3 regions of the Agrobacterium sp. NPDC090273 genome follow, and region 2 is predicted to be linked to each of the others. Evidence: riboswitches for the same ligand, from Rfam matches in the RefSeq annotation. Region 2 holds a riboswitch; each other region holds the start of a gene.
What was found. A riboswitch is a leader RNA that binds a small molecule or an ion and turns the genes downstream of it on or off. The one in region 2 is predicted to bind thiamine pyrophosphate.

Region 1: another riboswitch for thiamine pyrophosphate. It lies ahead of thiB (thiamine ABC transporter substrate binding subunit); the one in region 2 lies ahead of thiC (phosphomethylpyrimidine synthase ThiC).
Region 3: another riboswitch for thiamine pyrophosphate. It lies ahead of ACIQT8_RS17750 (ABC transporter permease); the one in region 2 lies ahead of thiC (phosphomethylpyrimidine synthase ThiC).

Annotation. Positions count from the first base shown of each region.
Region 1 covers NZ_JBIVYN010000007.1:178,138-182,304, reverse strand. Annotated here, with positions in the region: gene ACIQT8_RS19230 (thiamine diphosphokinase) at 1-107, shown strand, start outside; gene ACIQT8_RS19225 (ABC-F family ATP-binding cassette domain-containing protein) at 112-1,938, shown strand; gene ACIQT8_RS19220 (VOC family protein) at 2,031-2,423, shown strand; TPP riboswitch at 2,470-2,581, shown strand; gene thiB (thiamine ABC transporter substrate binding subunit) at 2,620-3,633, shown strand; gene thiP (thiamine/thiamine pyrophosphate ABC transporter permease ThiP) at 3,653-4,167, shown strand, end outside.
Region 2 covers NZ_JBIVYN010000007.1:22,302-26,468, reverse strand. Annotated here, with positions in the region: gene ACIQT8_RS18525 (acyl-CoA dehydrogenase family protein) at 1-848, opposite strand, end outside; gene ACIQT8_RS18520 (acyl carrier protein) at 848-1,099, opposite strand; TPP riboswitch at 1,281-1,391, shown strand; gene thiC (phosphomethylpyrimidine synthase ThiC) at 1,487-3,307, shown strand; gene thiO (glycine oxidase ThiO) at 3,309-4,167, shown strand, end outside.
Region 3 covers NZ_JBIVYN010000006.1:277,806-281,972, forward strand. Annotated here, with positions in the region: gene ACIQT8_RS17740 (hydroxyethylthiazole kinase) at 1-369, opposite strand, end outside; gene ACIQT8_RS17745 (ABC transporter substrate-binding protein) at 381-1,325, opposite strand; gene ACIQT8_RS17750 (ABC transporter permease) at 1,322-2,107, opposite strand; TPP riboswitch at 2,238-2,340, opposite strand; gene ACIQT8_RS17755 (alpha-glucosidase) at 2,377-4,167, opposite strand, start outside.

The DNA.
Region 1 (4,167 bases), 160 kb from region 2:
CATCCCGCACTATTTCCAACGTCGCAAATGGCGGTACGGCGCATTTTTCGCTGAAAAGCGGAAAAGCTATCGTGCTTGCCCGACCCTATGATCTGACCGGAGCCTGACACCTTGGCACCCCCAATTCTTAAACTCGACGATATCAAACTCACCTTTGGCGTGACGCCGTTGCTTGACGGTGCAAACCTGCAGGTGGAGCCGGGTGATCGTATCTGCCTTGTCGGGCGCAACGGTTCGGGCAAATCGACGTTGATGAAAATTGCCGCCGGCCTGGTCGAAGCGCAATCAGGTGAGGTTTTCCGTCATCCCTCCGCCACCATCCGTTATCTGGAACAGGCACCTGATTTCGACGGCTATGATACGGTTCAGGCTTATGCCGAGTCGGGGCTCGGGCCGGGCGACGACCCTTATCGCGTCACCTACATTCTCGAACATCTCGGCCTGACGGGACAGGAGCATCCACAAAACCTTTCCGGCGGTGAAGCGCGTCGTGCGGCGCTCGCGCGTGTCATGGCGCCTCAGCCGGATATTTTGATGCTGGACGAGCCGACCAACCATCTGGACCTGCCGACGATTGAATGGCTGGAAGACGAGCTGCAGCAGACGCGAAGTGCACTGGTACTGATTTCGCACGACCGCCGTTTTCTCGAAAAGGTGTCCAATGCCACTGTCTGGCTGGATCGCGGCCAGTCTCGGCGCCTCAATCGCGGTTTTGCGCATTTCGAGGAATGGCGCGACAAGGTTCTGGAAGAAGAAGAACTCGAGCAGCACAAGCTCGGCAAGGCCATCGAGCGCGAAGAGCACTGGATGCGGTATGGCGTGACAGCACGGCGCAAGCGCAACATGCGTCGCGTCGGTGAATTGCAGGCCATGCGCGCGTCCTATCGCGGGCACAAAGGGCCGCAGGGCTCAGTCCAGGCAACGGTGACCGAAGGGCGTGAATCCGGCAAGCTGGTGATCGAAGCGGACGCCATCACCAAGTCCTATGGCGAACGCACCATCGTCGCACCCTTTTCACTGCGTGTGCATCGTGGTGACTGTATCGGCCTGGTCGGGCCGAACGGCGCAGGCAAGACGACGCTCCTCAAGATGTTGACGGGGCAGCTTGCGCCTGATGGCGGAACGGTCAAGCTCGGCACCAATCTGGAGATTGCGACGCTCGATCAGAAGCGCGAGGATTTGAACCCGGAAGACACTCTCGCCTATTATCTTACGGACGGCCGCGGTGACAACCTGATCGTCAACGGTGAGCTGAAGCATGTGACGGGCTATATGAAGGATTTCCTGTTTCAGCCGGAACAGGCCCGTACGCCGATCCGTAACCTCTCGGGTGGTGAACGCGCCCGCCTCATTCTGGCGCGCATTCTCGCGCGTCCGACCAACCTGTTGATCCTCGACGAGCCGACCAACGACCTCGATATCGAAACGCTCGATCTTCTTCAGGAAATCGTCGCCGGGTTCTCCGGGACGGTCATTCTTGTCAGCCACGATCGTGATTTTCTCGATCGTACCGTCACCTCCACCATCGCACCGGCAAATCCCGATGCGCCGGATGGCCGCTGGATCGAATATGCCGGTGGCTATTCCGATATGATGGCGCAGCGAAAAGGTGCTGCCGAGGAAAAACGGAAAGCGGAAAAGCAGGAAAAGGCAAAGAGCACATCGTCTGCCTCTTCGTCTGCGGAACCTGCAAAGGGCAAGGCAAAGCTCTCTTTCAAACAGAAGTTCGCGCTGGAAAATCTGCCGAAGGAAATGGAGAAAGCGCAGGGCGAAATCGCCAGGCGCGAAGAGCGCATGGCCGATCCCAACCTGTTCACCAAAGACCCGGCCGCCTTCAACAAGCTGGCGGAGGAAATGACCAAGCTGCGCGAAAAGCTGGAAGCCATGGAAGAAGAGTGGCTGGAGCTGGAGATGCTGCGCGAAGAGCTTGAAGGATAAAAGCGGAATTCCGGGAACGGTTTCGTCTGCTCTGACTTTGACAGGGGAAGCAAATTGGCTTTTCCTGTGAGTCCAATGGAGGAGTTCGGACCATGCGGATGATTTTCGTCAACCTGCCCGTCAAGGATATCGAGAGATCGCGAGCATTTTTTACGGCGCTCGGGTTCAGCTTCAATCCGGAATATTCTGACGATCGTACGCTCTGCATGATTGTCGAGCAGAACATCTTCGTGATGCTTTTGCAGGAAGAGCGTTTTCGGGATTTCATCAATGGCGATATTTGTGATGCGACGAGCAGTACAGAGGTGCTGACCTGCCTTTCGGCAGGGAGCCGTGAGGAGATCGACCGTACGATTACGGCGGCACTTTCCTCGGGTGGCAGCAGATGGAAGCCGGTTCAGGATCATGGCTTCATGTATGCCGGCAGCTTTCAGGACCCTGACGGCCATGTCTGGGAACTCGTGCATATGACGGAGCAGGCCTGATAACAGGCCGTCTTGCCAAGCGACAGCGGCAGGTTTACATCCTTGCTTTGATCTAACGGGGTGTCTTGTCTTCTTTCTGGAGACAAGGCTGAGAGGTTCGCCAACCCGAAGAACCTGATCCGGTTCATACCGGCGTAGGGATTAGACAGCTTTCACGCAAGCGCCTGATCCCCTTTTCGTTTTTTAGGAGGTGCGCGTGCGTCGTCGTTTCTTGCTGAACTCCATTGTTGCCGTATCTCTGCTGTTGCCGGGTGTTGCCGCGGCGCAAGAGAAAAAGACATTGACTGTCTACACCTATGAGAGTTTCGTTTCAGAATGGGGTCCAGGCCCCAAGGTGAAAGAGGCTTTCGAAAAAATCTGCAACTGCACGGTCAATTTCGTCGGGGTTGCTGATGGTGTGGCGCTGCTCAACCGCCTGAAACTGGAAGGCGCTGGCTCGAAGGCTGACGTTGTGGTCGGCCTCGACACCAATCTCGTGGCGGAAGCCAAACAGACCGGCCTGTTCGAGGCAAGCGACATTGATGTGTCCACGGCGAAAGTACCGGGCGGCTACAAGGACGATGTTTTCGTGCCATATGACTACGGCCATTTTGCCGTTATCTATGATACGCAGACCATCAAGAACCCGCCCAAAAGCCTGAAGGATCTGGTTGACGGCGATCCGTCGCAAAAGATCGCGATCCAGGACCCGCGCACCTCGACGCCGGGCCTCGGTCTGCTGCTCTGGGTCAAGTCGGTCTATGGCGACAAGGCGCCGGAGGCCTGGGCAAAACTGAAGAACCGCGTTTTGACGGTGACGCCGGGCTGGTCGGAATCCTACGGCCTCTTTACCAAGGGCGAAGTGCCGATGGTGCTCTCCTACACCACGTCGCCCGCCTATCACATGGTTTCGGAGAACACCGATCGTTATCAGGCCGCAGCGTTTTCTGAAGGGCATTATATCCAGATCGAGGTTTCAGGCCTCCTGAAAAACGCGCCGGAGAAGGAGCTTGCCAAACAGTTCCTTGCCTTCACTCTGACGCCGGGTTTTCAGGACGCCATTCCGGAAAACAACTGGATGATGCCAGTTTCCGCTACTTCGAAGCCGTTGCCGGAAGCTTTTTCCAAATTGGTGCAGCCGGAAAAGACCTTTCTGATGGACTCTGCCGAGGTGGCGAAAAATCGCAAGGCCTGGATCGATGAGTGGCTTGCGGCCATGAGCGTCAATTAAGGGAAGTTCAGGCGAACAGATGATGCTGCGTCGCGACTACAGATGGTCGATGATTGGAGGAACGGCGGCGTTTACCGCCGTTTTTCTGTTCATGGCGCTTGCCGTCGTCGCGCTGCTTTCGTTTGATGCTGGAACGTCGGCTTCGGGAATTCTGGATGCCTATACGCTGCGCATCCTCCGTTTCACGCTTTATCAGGCTACGCTGTCCACCCTTATTTCCATCATTCTGGGTCTGCCGGTGGCGCTGGCGCTGGCCCGGCAAAGACGTTTTCCCGGCCGTATCTGGATAATCAGGCTACTGGCGGTTCCGATGGGTCTGCCAGCAATTGTCGGGGCCTTCGGGATCATCGCGATCTGGGGCAGGCAAGGTGCGCTGAACACCGCGCTTTTGTCACTCGGCAAAGAGCAGCCATTCAGCATCTACGGCCTCTCTGGCATTCTCGTTGCGCATGTTTTTTTCAATCTGCCGTTGGCCGTTCGGTTGATGCTGGCGGGGCTGGAGCGCGTGCCCGCAGAATATTGGCGTATGGCGTC
Region 2 (4,167 bases):
ACTTCGGCAAGACGGATGGCGCCTGGTGGTGCGGTGCCTGGCGATTTGCGTGCCGCAGCGCGTACGAAAGATTGCGCTCTCAAGACAGCGTCAGAAGCGATACCGTACCAGACCGCGCTCCACAGCAGATGCGATGTTGCAAGCATCGATTGTGCAGCGATCTCGGCAAATGGTTTCGGAAAAATCTGGGTGGCCGGCGCCTTGCCGCGAAACAGGAAGCCGTCGGAGCAGGTGCCGCGCATGCCGAGCGTGTCCCATACGTGGGTCTTCTCGAGCGTATACTGGTCTTTCAGGAAAACCGTCATCACCTGATCGGTGGGTGCGGCGTCAGAATGCGAGCGCGAGGTGATCAAAATGGCGTCGGCGTCGCTACCGTAGGAAATGACGGTGGCGTCCTTTTCCAGCTGGCAGATATCGTCCTGGATATCGATTGCGCAGATGGAGTTGCGGAGATTACCGCCGATGCCGCCTTCCGTCGTCGCCGATCCGAGCAGGAGTTGTTCGCCCGCAACACGGCGCATGAAAGCCGCGTGCCAGTCGCTTTGTTCGCCGTGCTCAACGAGGCTCGACAGTTTGATATGATGCATGGCGAAAATCATCGCCGTTGCCGAGCATGCCTGTCCCAGGCGGACGCAGATATCAGCGATCGCCTGCAGGGAGGCAGCTTCGCCGCCAAGGTTTTCAGGAATTTGAATTCCCAGCAGCCGTTCGTGCCGCAGTGCTGCTACGGCCTCATGGGGAAACCGGCCGGCAGCATCGACATCATCGGCATGTTTTGCGGCAATCGCCGCGACTTTGCCCGCACGCGCGGACAGAGCTTCATCTATCGGCGCCACGGTGACGTTCATCAGGCGGCCTCTTTTCCGTCGAGGATGAGCTTGACCGTTTCTTCGATCGCCTTGATGCTCGCAAAGGATTTGCGGTTGAGAAGATTGTCGGGGAACTCGATATCGAATGCCTCTTCGATGCCGAGCATCAGTTGTACTGACGCAAAAGACGAAAGCCCCGCCGCGTAAAGATCAGCCTCATCGGCGATCGTTTCGACAGGGGTGGGAAGCTGGCCGAACTTTGCCAGTATTTCACGAATAGTCGCGTTCATTTGGACGTGTCTCCCATGAAGTCATATTAGACGCTTTGAATGTTATGGTTACATTCCAAACGATAACATTCAACTAAACCGTTAGGTTAACTGCAACTAACAGCAGCATGCGACAAACAGTCGATGCTGCCAAGTGTCGATATCGCTCCTTGACAAAAGCGGGGATGTGCATTTTCTTTCGGTCATTCACCAGGGGTGTCCCGCAAGGGGCTGAGATTCTGCTGTTATGCGCAGTGACCCGTTGAACCTGATCCAGTTCATACTGGCGTAGGGACGGTGCAAAGACCAAAGGGTTTGCTGACGCTTGACGTTCATGCAGCACCTTGCGGTATTTTCCATCATTCCGGCTCGAACTGGGTCTCCACTGTCAAACTTTGGAGCCTCAAGATGAATATCGTTGCCAAGACTACCCCGCCCGTCGTCACCACCGGGCCGCTGCCTGCCTCCACGAAAGTCTACAGGCAAGGCGTCCTGCATCCGGAAATTCGCGTGCCTATGCGCGAGATTGCGGTCCATCCGACAGCGGGCGAACCGCCAGTAACAGTCTATGATTCCTCCGGCCTCTACACCGACCCTTCCCACATCGCCGCCATTGAGCGTGGCCTTCCACGCCAGCGTCGCGACTGGACGCTGGCCGGAGGTGATGTCGAGGCTTACGACGGACGTCACGTCAAACCGGAGGACAACGGTTTTGCGACTGGCACCCGCCTGACGCCTGAATTTCCGTTACGCTATCAACCGCTCAGGGCCAAAGACGGCAAGGCCGTCACCCAGCTTGCCTATGCTCGGGCCGGTATCATCACGCCGGAAATGGAGTTCATCGCCATCCGGGAAAACCTTGGGCGTGAGGCGGCCAGGGAAAAGCTTGTGCGTGACGGCGAGAGTTTCGGCGCGCATGTTCCTGATCACGTCAGTGCGGAATTCGTTCGTCAGGAGGTGGCTGCGGGCCGGGCGATCATCCCCGCCAACATCAATCATCCCGAACTGGAGCCGATGATCATCGGCCGCAATTTCCTGGTGAAGATCAACGCCAATATCGGCAATTCGGCCGTTACGTCCTCGATGGCGGAAGAGGTCGAAAAAATGGTCTGGGCGATCCGTTGGGGCGCCGACACCGTTATGGATCTTTCAACGGGTCGCAACATTCACAATATCCGAGAGTGGATCATCCGCAATTCGCCGGTGCCGATTGGCACTGTGCCGCTCTATCAGGCGCTGGAAAAGGTGAATGGCATTGCCGAAGACCTGACCTGGGAGGTCTTCCGCGATACGCTGATCGAGCAGGCGGAGCAGGGCGTAGACTACTTCACAATCCATGCCGGCGTCCGGCTGCATTACATTCCGCTCACCGTCAACCGCGTTACCGGTATCGTGTCGCGTGGCGGTTCGATCATGGCCAAGTGGTGTCTGCATCATCACAAGGAGAGTTTCCTCTACGAACACTTCGAGGAAATCGGCGACATCTGCCGCGCCTACGATGTTTCTTTCTCACTCGGCGACGGTCTGCGTCCGGGGTCAATTGCCGATGCCAATGATGCGGCGCAATTTGCCGAACTGGAAACGCTGGGTGAGTTGACCAAAATCGCCTGGGCCAAGGATTGCCAGGTGATGATCGAAGGCCCTGGTCATGTGCCAATGCACAAGATCAAGGAGAACATGGACAAGCAGCTTGAAGTCTGCGGCGAGGCACCGTTCTACACGCTCGGGCCGCTGACGACGGATATTGCTCCGGGTTATGACCACATTACGTCTGGTATCGGCGCTGCGATGATCGGCTGGTTCGGCACGGCAATGCTTTGTTATGTGACACCGAAAGAACATCTCGGTCTGCCTGATCGCAATGACGTCAAGGTGGGTGTCATTACCTACAAGATTGCCGCCCACGCAGCCGATCTCGCCAAGGGACACCCGGCTGCGCAGGTGCGTGACGATGCGTTGTCGCGCGCCCGTTTCGAGTTCCGTTGGGAAGATCAGTTCAATCTTTCGCTCGATCCCGACACGGCGCGTTCCTTCCATGATGAAACGCTGCCGAAGGAGGCGCACAAGGTCGCGCATTTCTGCTCGATGTGTGGTCCCAAATTCTGCTCCATGCGGATTTCGCATGACATCCGCGCCGAGGCGCAGAAGGAAGGACTGGAAGCAATGGCGGCCAGGTTCCAGGAGGGTGGGGAGCTCTATCTGCCTGTCGATCCTTCGACTGGCGCTTAGCATGCGTATCCTGATCAAGGGAACGGGCGTCGCGGGTTTAACCGCGGCGTTCGAACTGGCTTTGGCGGGTGCTTCGGTCGAGGTTGCGGATGCCGCTGCCGAACCGTTTCGCGGCGCTTCCTGGTATGCAGGCGGAATGCTGGCCCCCTGGTGTGAACGCGAGAGTGCAGAAGAGGCTGTACTAACGCTTGGTCAGTCTGCACTGGACTGGTGGGAGCGGGCCACCCCCGGCCTCGTTTTCCGCAATGGCACGCTTGTTGTTGCGCCGGCGCGCGATCGCGCCGAGCTTTCGCGTTTTGCCTCCAGAACCAGTGGCTACAGATGGCTGGATGAGGATGGGATTGCAGCTCTCGAGCCCGATCTTTCGGGGCGTTTCCGTTTCGGGCTGTATTTTCCGGAAGAAGGCCATCTCGATCCGCGCCTTGCGCTGAAAGCTCTTCATGCGCGCCTTCAGGGCATGGGTGTCGCCTTCCATCTGGGCATGGGCCAGCTGGAGGAAAATACGTTCGACCGTGTGGTCGATTGTGTCGGCCATGCGGGGGTTGGTCGGCTTCCCCGGCTTCGCGGTGTTCGTGGCGAAATGCTTTATCTCGCCACACAGGATGTTTCGCTGGCCCGCCCTGTCCGCCTGCTGCATCCGCGTATCCCGCTTTACATTGTGCCGCGTGAAGGCGGGCGCTTCATGGTCGGGGCAACGATGATTGAATCCGAGCATACCGGACCGATCTCGGTCCGCTCGACGATGGAATTCCTCAATGCTGCCTACACCATTCATCCGGCTTTCGCCGAAGCGGAGATACTCGAAACAGGCACCGGTATCCGCCCTGCATTTCCCGATAACCTGCCGAAGATCAGCGAAA
Region 3 (4,167 bases), on a different contig from region 2:
GATGGTCGGCCCGAGTGCAATCAGTTCGTGGGCGAAGGCCAATCTGGAGGGGGAGTAGTCGCAATGAACGGGATCGATGATCCACGGCTTTCCTTCAGCATTGGCTATATCGACGGCCAGTCTGATAACTTTACGGCGCTCCGCATCGAGAGTACCGAGATTGATCGTTAAGGCATCCGCCTTGATAACGAAGCTCTCGATCTCCTCGAGCGACGTGGTCATCGATGGAATTCCGCCGACGACTGTGATGCCATCCGCCGTGAATTTCTGAACCACCGTATTCATCAGGCAATGCACACGGGGGCGCATCCGCCTGACGGTTTCGAGAACCTCGGCCGCTTTCGCGGCTGTCGGTATTGTTTCTGCCACGGATGTCGTCATCATTCCAGTTCCACTGCGATGTCACTGACTGCAGGTGCCTTTTTGATCAGCTGCATCTCCTGCATGAATGCGCCAAATTTGGCGTAACGTTTGGTGTCGAGCGCGGCCGGGCGTTTGGCAAAACGCGGCAATGTATCGAAAAATGCGGACTTGTTCAGTTCGTCATCAAGGTTCGGATAGGCCTTGATGAAAAGTTGCCACGATTCTTGCGGGTGGTTGGTGATGAAGATGGAAGCCTGCTCAACTGCGTCGAGGAAACGTGGCAGGCGGCCATCTGAGGCGGTGTCACGGTGTGCGACGAAGATCAGTTCGTCGTAAGCTGGAACACCGTGTTCCTCCGGGAAAAACGAACGGCCCTCATGGCCCTCAAGCTTCATCTGGGTCAGCTCGAAGTTGCGGAAACCGCCGAGCGTGGCGTCGACCTTGCCAGCAATCAGGGACGGGGAGAGCGAGAAATTCACATTAATGAGTTCAACGTCGTCTTTTTTCAGTCCGTCTTTCTCTAGCATGCGCTTCAGCATAGCATCTTCGAAGCCAGAGACCGAGAAGCCGACCTTTTTGCCCTTCAGATCCTTCAGGCTCTTGATCGGCCCATCGGCCAGCACCGTGATCGTGTTCAGCGGTGTTTCGACGAGCGTTCCAAAGCGGACAATGGGCAGCCCTGCGTCATGATCGAGATAAAGGTTCGGTTGGTAATGAACACCGATATCGGCTTGTTTTGCCGAAACGAGACGCGGTACGGCAGACGGGTCGGCAGGCGGGATCAGCTCAACCTCAAGCCCTGCATCTGCAAATAGTCCGCGTTCCGTCGCGATTACCATTGGAGCGTGATCGGGATTTACGAACCACTCAAGGAGAACCGTCAGCTTGTCAGCCGCTTGCGACTGGGCCGGCACAAGCAAACTTGCTGCGGCAAAAAGGAGGGGCAAAAAAATTCTTTTCATGGTTCGGATTTCCTCCGCAAGTTTCTAGAATAAATAGGTTTTTTGACTTCGTGCGCCCAGGGAGCGAAGCCCTTGGTGGCTTGGTCGACAATCAGACGAAGCAGCACCGCAATCACTGCCAGAATTGCCATCGCGGCAAACATGACGTCTGTTTGCATCCGGGCGTTTGACTGGATCATAACGAAGCCAAGGCCAGACGACGCTCCGACCCACTCGCCGATGATCGCGCCAAGCGGAGCAAGTGGCGCAGCAACGCCCAACCCGGAAACGAGCGATGGAAAAGCCAAGGGTACCCTCAACATGGTGAGGATCTGCCAATCGCTTGCCTGGGTCAGGGAGGCAGCATCCAGGATGTCGCGATCGGTTCTGCTGAGACCATCGCTGAATGCGGATGCGACAGGAAAGAAGATGATCATTGCGGTCATGGCAACCTTCGAGGCCATGCCGAAGCCGAACCAGAGGACAAGGATCGGAGCAAGGACGAATACCGGAAACGCTTGAAGGACAATCACCATTGGCCACACAAGGCGTCCCAAACGTGGCATGGCGGCGATGAAGAATGCCACGGCAATCCCGCTGGCAATGCCCAATGCAAGGCCAATAGCCATCTCCGCCAAGGTCACCCCGGCCTGACTGAATAGGAAGCCGGACTGGCGAATGAAAACGCTCAAGACGTCGAATGGCGTCGGCAATATGTAGCGGGGAGGCGAAAACAGCCATGTGCCTGCCTGCCATACAATCAGCAGGATCAGCACGCCGTGCAACGCATGAGCGGCTCGCATGTGACTAGCGGCAAACGGATCTAAGGTGTCGCGTGACAAGCAAACGGTAATGCAACATCATCAATCGATCTCCAGACATGACAATCACGGAGACCCAGGCAGAGCGGAGAAGAGAAAGAGTGTCCCATTGTAAGGCGACAGTTTCCGTTCCTACGCCGGTATGACCCGGATCAGGTTCAAGGGTCCGGCTCATCGCCATCTCAGCACCGTTCGGTGCTCCCCTCGGAATGGGTCGGAAACTGTCGCTTTTTTAGCTTTCTGTCAACGGCTCAGATCGTTTGTACGGCTTTGAAAATCGAGCTGAATGCACTTCCGGCGCGATAGAAAACTGCTGGCGTGCCGAGTGGGGCATCTACTGTGACATTCTGGCCGCCCGCATAACGCTCACCGCTCCAAAGGTGCACCCAGTCAATATTGCCTGGCAGGTATAGAGATCGGACATTTTCACCTGCTTTCCATACCGGAGCGACGAGCAGGTCTGCACCATAGAGATAGCTGTCCTGGATGGCATAGGTTTGTCGATCGCTCTCAAAGTGCAGGAAAAGCGGACGCTGAACTGGCAGGCCGGTCTGTGCTGCCTCCGACGAAAGGGATTTCAAATACGGTGCAAGTGCAACGTAGATCGCCGTCATCCTTGCAAAGTGCTCCAGGACCTCATCGTCCTGGTCAATTTGAATGTTGTCACGGGGTCTGTTGCCTTCATGGGTTCTCATGACGGACGTAAAAGCAGCCATTTCCGCCCAGCGCATGATCAGCTCCGGTGTCCTCACATTGCCGAACAGACTGGTGTAGCCACCAATGTCGGAATGGTGATAGGCGTTGCCAAGCAGGCCGGAGGAAAGCGCCCCTGACATGACCGTGACAAGGCCATCGTGTCGAGAAAAATCGACCGATTGATCTCCGCCCCACAGAAGCGGGCAGTGTGCCTGAACCCCGGTGAAGCCTGCTCGCATAAAAAACAGTGTCTCACCGGTCTTGCCGCGACTTTCAACAGCTCTGGCATTAACCTCGGCCCAGAGAGTTGGCCAGGCATTATGCATCAGTTTTGCATCCACGCCGTTGGCCAGGTGAATGTCGATCGGCAGGTATTCGCCGAAATCCGCCATCCAGCCGGACAGACCGAAGTCGAGCATATTCTTGCCGATGATTTCTTCGGCAAACCAGATTGCTGCATCCGCATTGGTGAAATCGACAACGCCGCAGTCGAACTCACCAAAATCGACCAGTGCAGTCTTTCCGTCCTTGTCGGTTGCGAAGTAACCGGCTTTTTCAGCAATCGGAAACAGTGGGCCATCAACGCAAAGGTAGGGGTTGACGTAGCCGAGGAAACGAATGCCTTGATCGGCAAGTTCGGCGATCTTCTGGCGCAGATGCGGATAGCGTGTCTCATTGGCCTGCCAGTCCCAGAACAGGCGCGCACCGAACGACGTCTGACGAAGGCCAACCCAATCCTCGCACCATAGGCCGGAAACCTTGGTGCCGGCAGCCATGATTTTTTCCAGCCGCGCAAGGGAATTCACGCCGTCCTTCAAGCCAATGATCGCGCCGTTATAAACCCATTCCGGCAGTTCGGGCTGGCGACCGAAACGCGAAGAGAGCATCGAGACGATATCGGCAAAGCTATCGGCTGAGAAAAACTCGATCTTTTCCGGAATTGCCCAGATCTCCAGCTCGTGAAAATCATCGCTCCGGAAATCGAAGGCGGAATATGCGCTGGTCTCTATGTGGAGGGCGTATCTGCGAGACGAGAGGTAGGTCGGTTGGGGGTAATTGGTGTTGTAATAGTCACCCCCTGCCTTGCCACTGACGTCAGACTTGAATGTGATCTCTGTCGTCTTGTCGCGACCGACGCCCGGTTCGGAGGTCCAGAGCGGAAAACGCCGGCCACGCATGTCGAAGTAGGACATTTGCTCGCCACCACCCCACACATGCTCGTCAGTCTCTGCAACGGTCCGCAGCCAGAGGCGATTGATGCTTTCGTCAAGTGCCGTAAAGCGAAGGGTGTTGCCATCCAGCGTCAATTGCAATCGCGGCGGCTGTCCCTCCGCCGACGCCAGCGA